DNA from 2 places in the Paraburkholderia sp. BL6665CI2N2 genome. Region 2 is predicted to be linked to the other one. Evidence: riboswitches for the same ligand, from Rfam matches in the RefSeq annotation. Region 2 holds a riboswitch; the other holds the start of a gene.
What was found. A riboswitch is a leader RNA that binds a small molecule or an ion and turns the genes downstream of it on or off. The one in region 2 is predicted to bind manganese.
Positions count from the first base shown of each region.

Region 1 (5,017 bases), 2.2 Mb from region 2:
CGGGCACGCGCTGCGCTCGATCTCCGCCACTTCGGCGTCGCTCACGCGGGAGTCGCCTGCCTTGATCATCGCGTCGATCAGGTCGATCTTGGCGATCACCTGGCCGTCCGTCGGCGATTTGACCTTGCCCGCTTCCATCGGACCGCCGGAGACGAACACGACGGGGATGTTCAGGCGCATGGCGGCCATCAGCATGCCCGGAGTGATCTTGTCGCAATTGGAAATGCAGACCATGGCGTCGGCGCAGTGCGCGTTGACCATGTACTCCACCGAGTCGGCGATCAGTTCGCGTGAAGGAAGCGAGTACAGCATGCCGCCGTGACCCATGGCGATGCCGTCGTCGACGGCGATGGTGTTGAATTCCTTGGCGACGCCGCCGGCCGCTTCGATTTCCTTCGCGACCAATGCGCCCAGGTCGCGCAGATGCACATGGCCCGGCACGAACTGCGTGAACGAGTTCACCACCGCGATAATCGGCTTGCCGAAATCACCGTCCTTCATTCCGGTGGCACGCCACAAGGCGCGCGCGCCGGCCATGTTGCGGCCATGGGTCGAAGTTTTCGATCGATAGTCAGGCATCTGTGTCCTTCAGGTATGGGGGTCGTCAAAATTGGAATTGTGCCCAGACCGGCCGCTGCGCCCTTCGCGGGCAGCGACGCCACCGCGTTTGCACGCAGGCGGCCGCCGGCGTTGACGCGCGCGCGTGGCTGGGAAGGTACGAATAGTGCGAGAGGACGGCTAAGACGTCCAATATATTTTTCCGGCGCAATTAGGTCGGAAAAGATATTACTAGACGATGGGGCGAGACGGGCGCTCGGCCGTCTCTTGAACGCTGCGCGCCGTGCGCGGCGTCAACGGAAACCGTATTCGGGATTACGTCGGTCGAAATCCGTTTCGCTCCAGTGGCGCGGCACGACGTCTTCGAAGCGGATCAGCTCCAGCAGGCCGCCCTGCTCGTCCCACGCGGCTTCGCCGCTGGGCCATGTGTGCTGAAGGTCGAACAGGAGCCGCACCCGTGGTGCGTAATGCGCGGGCGGTCCCGACGGAGCCGTCCATGTCCACGCCAGCAACCGCGTGCCGTGCGCGTTCATGAGTTCGATGCGGCTCGGCTTTTCGCTGAGCCCCTCTTCACGAAAACTGCGCGCATCGTGCTCGACGGTGCGGGCGATGAACTGCAAGCCCAGATCCCGGACACTATGGCGTGACTGCGCGTGCGCGAATGGACCGTCGACGGCGACTTTGCCCGACACGACATGCAGCCGGCCGCCAAGATGGCCGACGATGCTGTCGGGGTCCGTGGTTTCGTCGTAGACAATCTCCTGTCCCGCATGGGCGCCGCCGGGCAGCCATTTTGCGTAGACTCTTCGCGGGCTGTCCTGATATCGGATCACCATGTGATCGGGCCGCTCCGGCCATCTTCCTGAGACGCGCTCCTGCCGGAACATGCTGTATTCGTAGGCGTCGTCAGGAATCATCTCGGTCTTCGCGTACTCGACGAAGGCGTCGGGCTTCATCGCGTCCATCAAGGCAAGGATCTGATCGTCGGTCAAAGTCAGTATCGAGTGGTTTTCGATCCGCGTGCGTAGCGACGCCGCCTGTTCGCGAGCCGGGAGACAGCGGAACTCGTCGATGTCCGCATTCACGGTATGCGACGCGCCGGCATCCACACATCCCGCCGATGTGGCGGACGAAGCCGGCGCCGTCGGGCTGGCCGGTTGCGCAAACGCGCCCGTCGCGACAGCCAGGCAGGTCAATGCGAGCACGTACAGCAACAGCCGCGCGATTGCGGGGCATCTTGCAGCAGGCAGAATGCGCCCGCGTACCGGATGATCGGAAATGCCAGATCCGCAAAACGTCATGGTTCGATCCGTGCTGATTGACCGGCGGTTGAAGGGTTGCCCGAGCATGTTGCATGCGTCGATCGCCATGGGCCGCCCCGCCCTGATGCCGGACTCGAATGACCCGGCGTCGATAACCTGAATAAACGGCTCGCGGCGTCGCGCTATTCCAATCGTGTGACGTAAAGGGTTGCGCGAAAGATGGAATAGGCGGCGGCGCCGGATCGTTTAGACAGCATGTCCGAATCAATGGCAGACATCAATGAACATTCGACAGCAGCAAATCGTTCGGCCTGTCGGCGCAGCGCTGCTGACGGCATCCGTCGCGTGGCTCGCGGGTTGTGGAGGCGGAGGTGGTGGCAGCGGCGCCTCGATGGTTTCGATCGGCGGCACGGCGGCAACGGGTAAAGCGCTGGCGAACGCGACGATCAAGATCGACTGCGCGCGAGGCTCGATGTCGGTTGCAGCGGATGCGAACGGCAACTTTCACGCGACGCTCGGCGCCGTGATGCCATGCATGATCGCCGCGACTTCAGGCGTGACGATGCTGCATTCCGTTGCGTTCGCCGGCGGCACATACAACGTCACGCCGGAGACGGATCTGCTGGTGTCGTATCTGGCGGCGCAACTCGGCACGAATGAAAGCGGGCTGACAGCCGGCTTCCCAGTGAACTCACAGTTCCAACAGGTGCTGGCGAACCAGACCGACGTCCTGACTGCGCAGGCCGCGGTCGTTCAGAATCTGCGGCAGACGTACGGTGTGACGCTATCCACGCCCAATTTCCTGACCACCGCCTTCACTGCCGGTCAACCGGGCGAGGACAGCGATCTCGAAGCACTCCTCGCGCGCGGCGTCATCGACGCGAATGGCGAACCGGACACCGCCGCCGTCGCATTGATGACGTCGGCGGGCGCGGCACATCCGTTAATGACAGCGCCGAATAGCGGCACGGGCGGAGCCGGAGTCGGCGGCCTCGGAAGCATGGGCGGCATGATGTGAGATGCCGCTCGGCCGGGTAGTCATACTCAAGTCTCCGTTTAGCGCGTTGACCTTGCGCGAATTCAGACTTTTCGAGTCCGCCGATCTCGACGATACGCGCGAGCGCATCTCCGGTGTGATTTTCATGCAGCAATCGGAAAGTTGACGATTTGCCTTACTCGACCGAGACACTGTAGAATCGCCCCTCTCATTGGGGAGTAGCCGCCTCGACCGCAATGCTCGAGGGTGCCCGTCAACATACTTGGTGGTCGACAGACCGCCATGGCGCGCACAGCACTATGCCTGGCAAGACCGGTGACTCGCATTCCGACCTGACCGGGTCGCCGGAATGCGTGTCATCGCGTACTGACTGCGCGGCCCGGCCCACAACCTATGCAATCGTTCCTCGTTTCGACCAGCGTGGTCGGTCTAGCCGAAATCGGCGACAAGACCCAACTGTTGTCTTTGGTGCTGGCAGCCAGATATCGCAAACCCATTCCGATCATTCTCGGCGTCTTTGTCGCAACCCTCATCAATCATGCCGCGTCCGGCGCATTGGGCGCATGGCTTGCCAGCGTTCTGAGTCCCTCGATCCTGAACTGGGCAGTCGTCGCATCGTTTGCCGTCATGGCCGTCTGGATTCTGATTCCCGACAAACTCGACGGTGCCGAGGCGGTGTCGACCACGCATCCGATGGGCGTGTTCAGCACCACGGCGCTAACGTTCTTTCTCGCTGAAATGGGTGATAAGACGCAGGTTGTCACGATCGCTCTGGCCGCTCGATTTCACGAATTCTTCGGGGTGGTCGCCGGCACCACGCTGGGCATGATGCTGGCCAACGTGCCCGTCATCTACCTGGGTCATAAGTTCGCTGACCGCCTGCCGACCAAAGCGGTCCACATTCTGGCGGCCATCATCTTCGTCGTCCTGGGCGGCTTTGCTCTCAGGACGGCGCTGTATCCGCACGAGCACCCGCTGTTCTAGTTCGAAGGGTGGTTGATATGCGTGCGGCGCGCGTGCGACAAAGCGCGAGGGAGGCATCGCCGAAGTATCTCGGCGTGGCGTTTGCCTTCGAAAAAAACGGCGCCGCACGGTTCCGAACTTGGTAATGGCAAGCGTGCTTGTATCGGGCGATGGGTAGACAGTCAGTGCGTGGGTCGCACTCAGCGGCCCTTGTTCTGAGCATCGCCAGCGGACTGAGTCGACAAACGTAGGTAAGCTGCCGCAAGTCTTCGGATTTCTTCCTCGGACGCGTCCTCGATACCGATCAGATTGTTGTTCGCTGCCCGATGCGAGGACAGCAGTTCATTCAGCTTCAGATGCAACGCGACGCTGTCCTTGTTCTGGCTCTGCTGAATCAGAAATACCATCAGAAAGGTGATGATGGTGGTGCCGGTGTTGATGACCAGTTGCCATCCGTCCGAGTAGTGGAAGATGGGCCCTGTCACGACCCAGGCGACCACTGTCAGCACGGCAAGGCAGAACGCCGCGGGTGAGCCGGCCCATCGCGTGACGAGGCTTGCAAAACGGTCGAACACGCGCGTTAAGGGATGACGGCCGGCATAGGCGGGGCTCGACGTGTCTGGAACGGTGTCGAGTTCGTCAGTGGGCGAAGGCGCGCCAGGTTGTGTAGTCATGAGCGGCTCCAGAAGGTTGGCGTGTCTTCCCCCTCCGCAAACTTCATGCCGCTTTTGGTTGAATCGTTTGCGGCGATAGAGATGCCCGTCGGCATTAATCGCCTGGTTTCATCTGCACCCATGCGGATCGCGCTTTGGCAACCGACCTTGTAGTTCTTACCCGGCGACAGCAACTCGCAAATGCCCATAACGGCGGGATTACTTGACGCCTAATCAAAGCGAGCACACTGAGTTAGACACCCGCCGACGCCGACGACCGTAGCGTCCACGCCGCAAAACTATCACTCTGCCCTTATCGCTTTCGTGCGAGCGTCATGCTCTGCCTTCGCTATATTCGGCACGCACCCCCGCGGGCAGCCAAGGCTCTTTGTGGCAACACCAAAGCTCATAGCTCGGCTCATACAGGCCCACACGGTCAAAGGCTCCAAGCGGAAGATCCAGCTCGTCGCTGTCGTTGCTTTCCATGAAAGCGACTGACCCGCATGTCGCGCAGAAATGCCTTCGCGCCCCGGGCGAACTTTGCCATGCCTGCGTAGAACCGGACAACTCCACAGCGCCTCGCT
Region 1 is NZ_SORC01000001.1:7,810,049-7,815,065, forward strand. Features, by position in the region: gene ilvD (dihydroxy-acid dehydratase) at 1-579, opposite strand, end outside; gene B0G81_RS34995 (DUF1571 domain-containing protein) at 852-1,928, opposite strand; gene B0G81_RS35000 (hypothetical protein) at 2,101-2,838, shown strand; yybP-ykoY riboswitch at 3,019-3,205, shown strand; gene B0G81_RS35005 (TMEM165/GDT1 family protein) at 3,211-3,801, shown strand; gene B0G81_RS35010 (low affinity iron permease family protein) at 3,981-4,454, opposite strand; gene B0G81_RS35015 (GFA family protein) at 4,767-5,017, opposite strand, start outside.
Region 1: it holds a riboswitch for manganese, as region 2 does, so the genes downstream of both, B0G81_RS35005 (TMEM165/GDT1 family protein) here and B0G81_RS25210 (sodium:calcium antiporter) in region 2, are expected to answer to the same signal.

Region 2 (5,017 bases):
GTGCCGCCGCGCGGGGGCATCGCGCCTTTGCCGGAGAGCGCCGTGTGCAGAAGCGTGTCGAAGCCTTGCGCGATGCGCGGTGCCCAGTCGGCGGTATTGGTGAATTTCGGCGCGCCCGCCGCGCCCGACGCGTGACACGCGGAGCACACCGCTTTGTACACTTCCTCGCCGGTCTTGTAGACGCGCGGCGCGTTGGCGTCGCGAATGTCGACCTGGGCAAACGGCTTGATGCGGGCGGTGACCTCGGCTTCGGAGAGGGAGTCGGTGCCGGCGCCGGTGCGCGTCGAATTGTCGACGTAGATCACTAGCAGAACGATGATGACGATCGGTACCGCAAAACTGGCGATGATTGCGGCGACGAGCTGCCCGGGGGTTTTGATCGGGGCTCCGTGTGGTGCTTCGCTCATGCTTGTCTCGTCTCCGTGGGTATGTGAGCGGTACAGCGTGACGGCAACTTCTTGTTCTTTAATCAGGCACGGACGATTATAGACGGAACATTTCGGCGGCGGCGAGGGGCGCGGCGCGGTGTTCAGCAGGCGTTTACCCGCATCGCGCGGGTTGTGCGAAAGACTGCGAAGACCGCCATTCAGGCCGTCCGGTGGACGGTATGGCGGAAACCGGGTATCCTTTCGGTCTCGCTTTGGCGTCGCATCCGTTCTGGTGCCGCGCATTCGTGTTGAAGCGCCCGTAGCTCAATGGATAGAGTACTGCCCTCCGAAGGCAGGGGTTGCTGGTTCGATCCCAGCCGGGCGCACCAAAAAGAGTCGATCTCGCTCAAGGGCTTACGCAATATGCGCTAAGCCCTTTTGTTTTTTACGGTCATGTCGTGTTCAGACGACTGCCGCCTAAGCTCCCACATTCCTGCAAATAATCGTCCTTCGACGCGCTGCGTACGCTCGCATGCGCTTTGCAGAATTATCCTAAAAAATGCGCTTTGTCTGTATTGAAACTAAGAATCGGACGTTTGAACGTCTCCATGCGGAAATTTCCCATTGCCCCACCCTATCCTCTTAATTAGCATGTTTTGTTCATGCAAATTGCATCGCGTGAATATCCCCGAAGCGGCATTTCGACATCGCTTCACTGATTAATAAAGGCGTCGCGATCTATCCGCGCGCCAATCGCTTTATTGCAGGTCATGTACAAAATAACCCGGCTGATTTTAACCGCATCGATCATGATGCTATCCAATCTCGTCCACGCGCAATCGGTGGCGCCTCAAATAGGTGCAAGCGAGTTTGCCGGTCCCTATGTGGGTTTCAAGTTGGGTGTGAACACCTCCGATGCTTCAGGCGTTCACAGTAAAGCATCGCACACCACGGTTTTTCCCGGTTTCACGGCGGGATATAACTTTGACGTCGACCGTTTCGTCGCGGGCGCCGAAGTTTTTGCCGATCTGCATCATGGCTCGACAACCTATAAAGACGGCGGAATCGATGCGAAATTCGGCATGCCGTTCAATCAGTTCATGCCCTATGTCCGTATTGGATTGACAACGGATTGGCCGAACATCCGTCCTCACTGGGGTTTAGGCGTCGAATATAAATTCGCTAAACACGTGAGCGCGGTGGGCGAATGGACAACCGACACCAGCAACCACGACGGCACCCGAAGAACGAATAACAGCTTCACAATCGGCGTGCAATATCACTTCAACTAACCTGCTGGATTCGCAACTGCGCGACTAACCGATCGGGCTCGAACAACGCCTCCCCGCAACAAGGTTGTTGAAAGCGCCCGCTGCCGCTAGAATCTCCCGGTCACTGGGGAGTAGCCTTCCTTCATGCCTTTGAAGGAGAGCGCGTCAACATACTTGGCCTGCGGGTCATGGCGCGTTCGACCGGGTCGGTTTGGCGAGACCATTGACGCACTGCCTCGTTCTGGTCGGACGGGCGGCGGTGCGTCATTGGTTAGTCATCTACGTCCGACCGCGGAGTTGCCCTGTGAAAAATCGTCGCATCCAGCGAGTCTCCCCTCTCGTCCGTTCGCCGCGTCTCTGCCTCTGCCTGCCCGCGGAGCGCCGCGCATGACCGGTCTCCTGTTCGAACTTGCCATCATGCTGGTCGTCATTCTGGTGGCGGCCGAGCTTTTCACCAACGCACTCGAGCATCTGGGCGAACGCCTCAAGATTTCCGAAGGCGTGACGGGTTCACTATTCGCCGCCGTCGGCACGGCGTTGCCCGAGACGCTCGTACCGCTGCTCGCGATCGCCGGCGGCACGACCGATAACGTGGTCAACCAGGAAATCGGCGTCGGCGCGATTCTCGGTGCGCCGCTGATGCTCTCCACCCTCTCCACCTTCCTCATGACGCTCGCGATTCTCGGCTCACGCGGCGCGCGCGGCTGGGTCGCGCCGGAGCGTACGGGTTTCACGCGCGACCTCAACTATTTCCTGTGCGCGTTCGTGCTGGCCGCTGCGGCGATGTACGTGCCGCATGAGCAAATGATCGTACGCGCGCTCTTCAGCGTCGCACTGGTCGGCGTGTACGTCACCTATGTGGTGATGACCTTCCGTGCATCGAATGATCTGGTCGATGCCGGCCACGGCACTGAAGCGCCGGGCAAGATGCTGATCTCGCGCCTCGGCGTGCCGACCAACCTCGCGACCATCGTGGTGCAACTGGCGCTCGCCGTCGCGTTGCTGGTGTGGGGTGCGGAAGGTTTCATCCATGGTGTGCGCGGTGTCTCGCAGGCGCTCGGCGTGTCGCCGCTGCTGCTCTCGCTGCTGATCATTCCGATCGCGACCGAGCTGCCCGAGAAGGTCAACAGCATTCTCTGGATTCGCCGCGGCAAGGACACGCTGGCCTTCGGCAACATCACCGGTGCGATGGTGTTTCAGGGCACCTTGCTGCCAGCAATCGGTATCCTGCTGACGCCGTGGGTGCCGCGTATCGAAGTGGTGACCGGCATCGTGATCACGCTGGCCGCCGCGGCGTGGCTGCGTATCAATGTGCGTGAGCGCGGCGTGCCGGTGTGGGCGTTACTGGTTTGCGGCATGCTCTATGCCACGTATCTGGCGATTACGCTGAGCCGCTAGATGAGCCGCCGGCGACATCGAATCAGTCGCAGAAGGCCGCTTGGCCCACGGCCTTCTGAGCTTCAGGTTCAGTTCGGCCGGGCCGTTGTCGGCGCCGCGGCCGTTGTCGCGCCGTCCGGCTTGAACACGACTCTCCAGTCATCTTTCATATCGACGACAAGCCAGCCTTTCGCGCCGGCGTCGTCCAGACCTTTATCGAGTTTGCCGCTCTTCGCCGTGCGATCGTATGCGTATTCGCGTTCCGCGTCCGTGTGATGCACGAGCGCGGCGAGGCGCGGGCCATCGCCTGCCAAGGTCCATTCGAGCATTGGCCCGTCGCCCTCCGAGTTACCGAACGCGATCACCGGACGTCTGCCGATCACGCGCTCGATGGCGAGCGGTTTGGCCGAGCCGTCGACCAGCGTGTCGACTTGCGCGAGGCGCGTCAGCGAGACCGCACCGTTGCTCTGGCCGTACCGATACTTAACGGTGCTACCGATCACCTGCTCGGGCGGAATGCCGTACATGCGTTGGGCGACGTCGCGGGCGAACTCGGCGTCGCCGCCCGTCACCAGATAGGTCTTGAAGCCGTTCGCGCGCAGATAGGCAAGCAACTCGAGCATGGGCTGATACGCGAGATCGGCGTAGGGCCGGTTGAAGTGCGGGTCGCTCGCGGAATCGAACCATTCGTGCACGAGTGCGGCGAACTGATCGCCCGTCATGCCGGCGTGGGCCGCCGCCAACACCCGCATCGAGCCGCTGTCGCCGCTTGCCGCCACATTCCTGAGATTGCCTTTGAGGATCGAGCGAAACGGCTCCTGACGCTTCCATTCCGGATGCCGTCCGGCCACCGTCTTCACACGTTGCAGCGCGAACACCAATTGCACCGAAGCGGGCTGCTCGGGCCACAGTGTGCCGTCGTTATCGAATACGGCGATCCGGTCGGCACGCGGGATGAAGTCCTTGGACTCGGGCGTAGTCACGAGCGTCACGAAGTCGACAATCGAGCGTTTGGTCTTCGTGTCATTCCACGACGCCAACGCGGCGGCCGTCGATGCGCCGGCCTGCGACACCCCGTCCTGTCGCGGCGTCACGGCACAGGCACAAAGAAGGACAACGGTGAAGGCGATGCAGTACCGGTGCAGCGTGCGAATCATGAAAGCCTCATCGAAAACGGTGGGTCGAACTCAAGCGAGCGCCAGTCTAATGGGCCAAAGGGTTTATTGCAGCCGTTGTGGGATTTTTTCGACATTGAGGCTTGGGCCTGTCCCGGCAAAACACAATGCCGATTGAATAAGCGGGCAAGCCGGTCGCGACTGACCTGGCTTCTGGCCGTGTTACAAATTTATCTCCGTGATTTCAGAAATCGTTGCTAGTATTCCTAACGATAGCAGCGTGGTAAATCTTCTCCTTTCCGCATGCTTCGTTTGATGCGGCGTCTCTCGTTTCAAGGACCGTTCATGCAAGCCCCGTACTCAGCTGCGCCACCTTTCTAGATTGCTTGAGTGATATAACGCGCTTTATTTGCGCGATGTGGCGTCCGGCCGCGCGTAGCTGCTCGAATTCGCAAACACGCGCGAAATCAATTGGACTTGAATCGGTCACCCTAACGCCATTCCTTTGAATGATTTTTCGTCGGGGAAAGGCGGGTGCACGCCTGGAAGAAATACCCATAATACAAGGCTCGATAATGGGTTACCGTTGCGCGTTTCGGATGAGGACGTTAAACGCCGCTGCGTTCGTGCGGTCGCGGGCCTTGGCTCAGGCATCCGCCGCCGACGTCAATAAAGATAGTCACTCGCTCAATCTCGCCGTCCCATTCAACATCCGTAACCACTACACGCCGAACGTGTTCGACACCGTGCTCGACCACAGCTGGATGTTCCCACACGGCAGAGCGCTGAGGCGCGCATGGACGGCCTGGACATCGACATGCACAGGAAGGCGGCGACATGCGTGACGACGGCCGTGCCGGCGTCGATCGCGCCGCCAATTGTGCGC
Region 2 is NZ_SORC01000001.1:5,601,050-5,606,066, reverse strand. Features, by position in the region: gene B0G81_RS25225 (c-type cytochrome) at 1-407, opposite strand, end outside; tRNA gene B0G81_RS25220 (tRNA-Arg) at 682-757, shown strand; gene B0G81_RS25215 (outer membrane beta-barrel protein) at 1,139-1,660, shown strand; yybP-ykoY riboswitch at 1,754-1,926, shown strand; gene B0G81_RS25210 (sodium:calcium antiporter) at 2,027-3,037, shown strand; gene B0G81_RS25205 (HAD family hydrolase) at 3,106-4,173, opposite strand.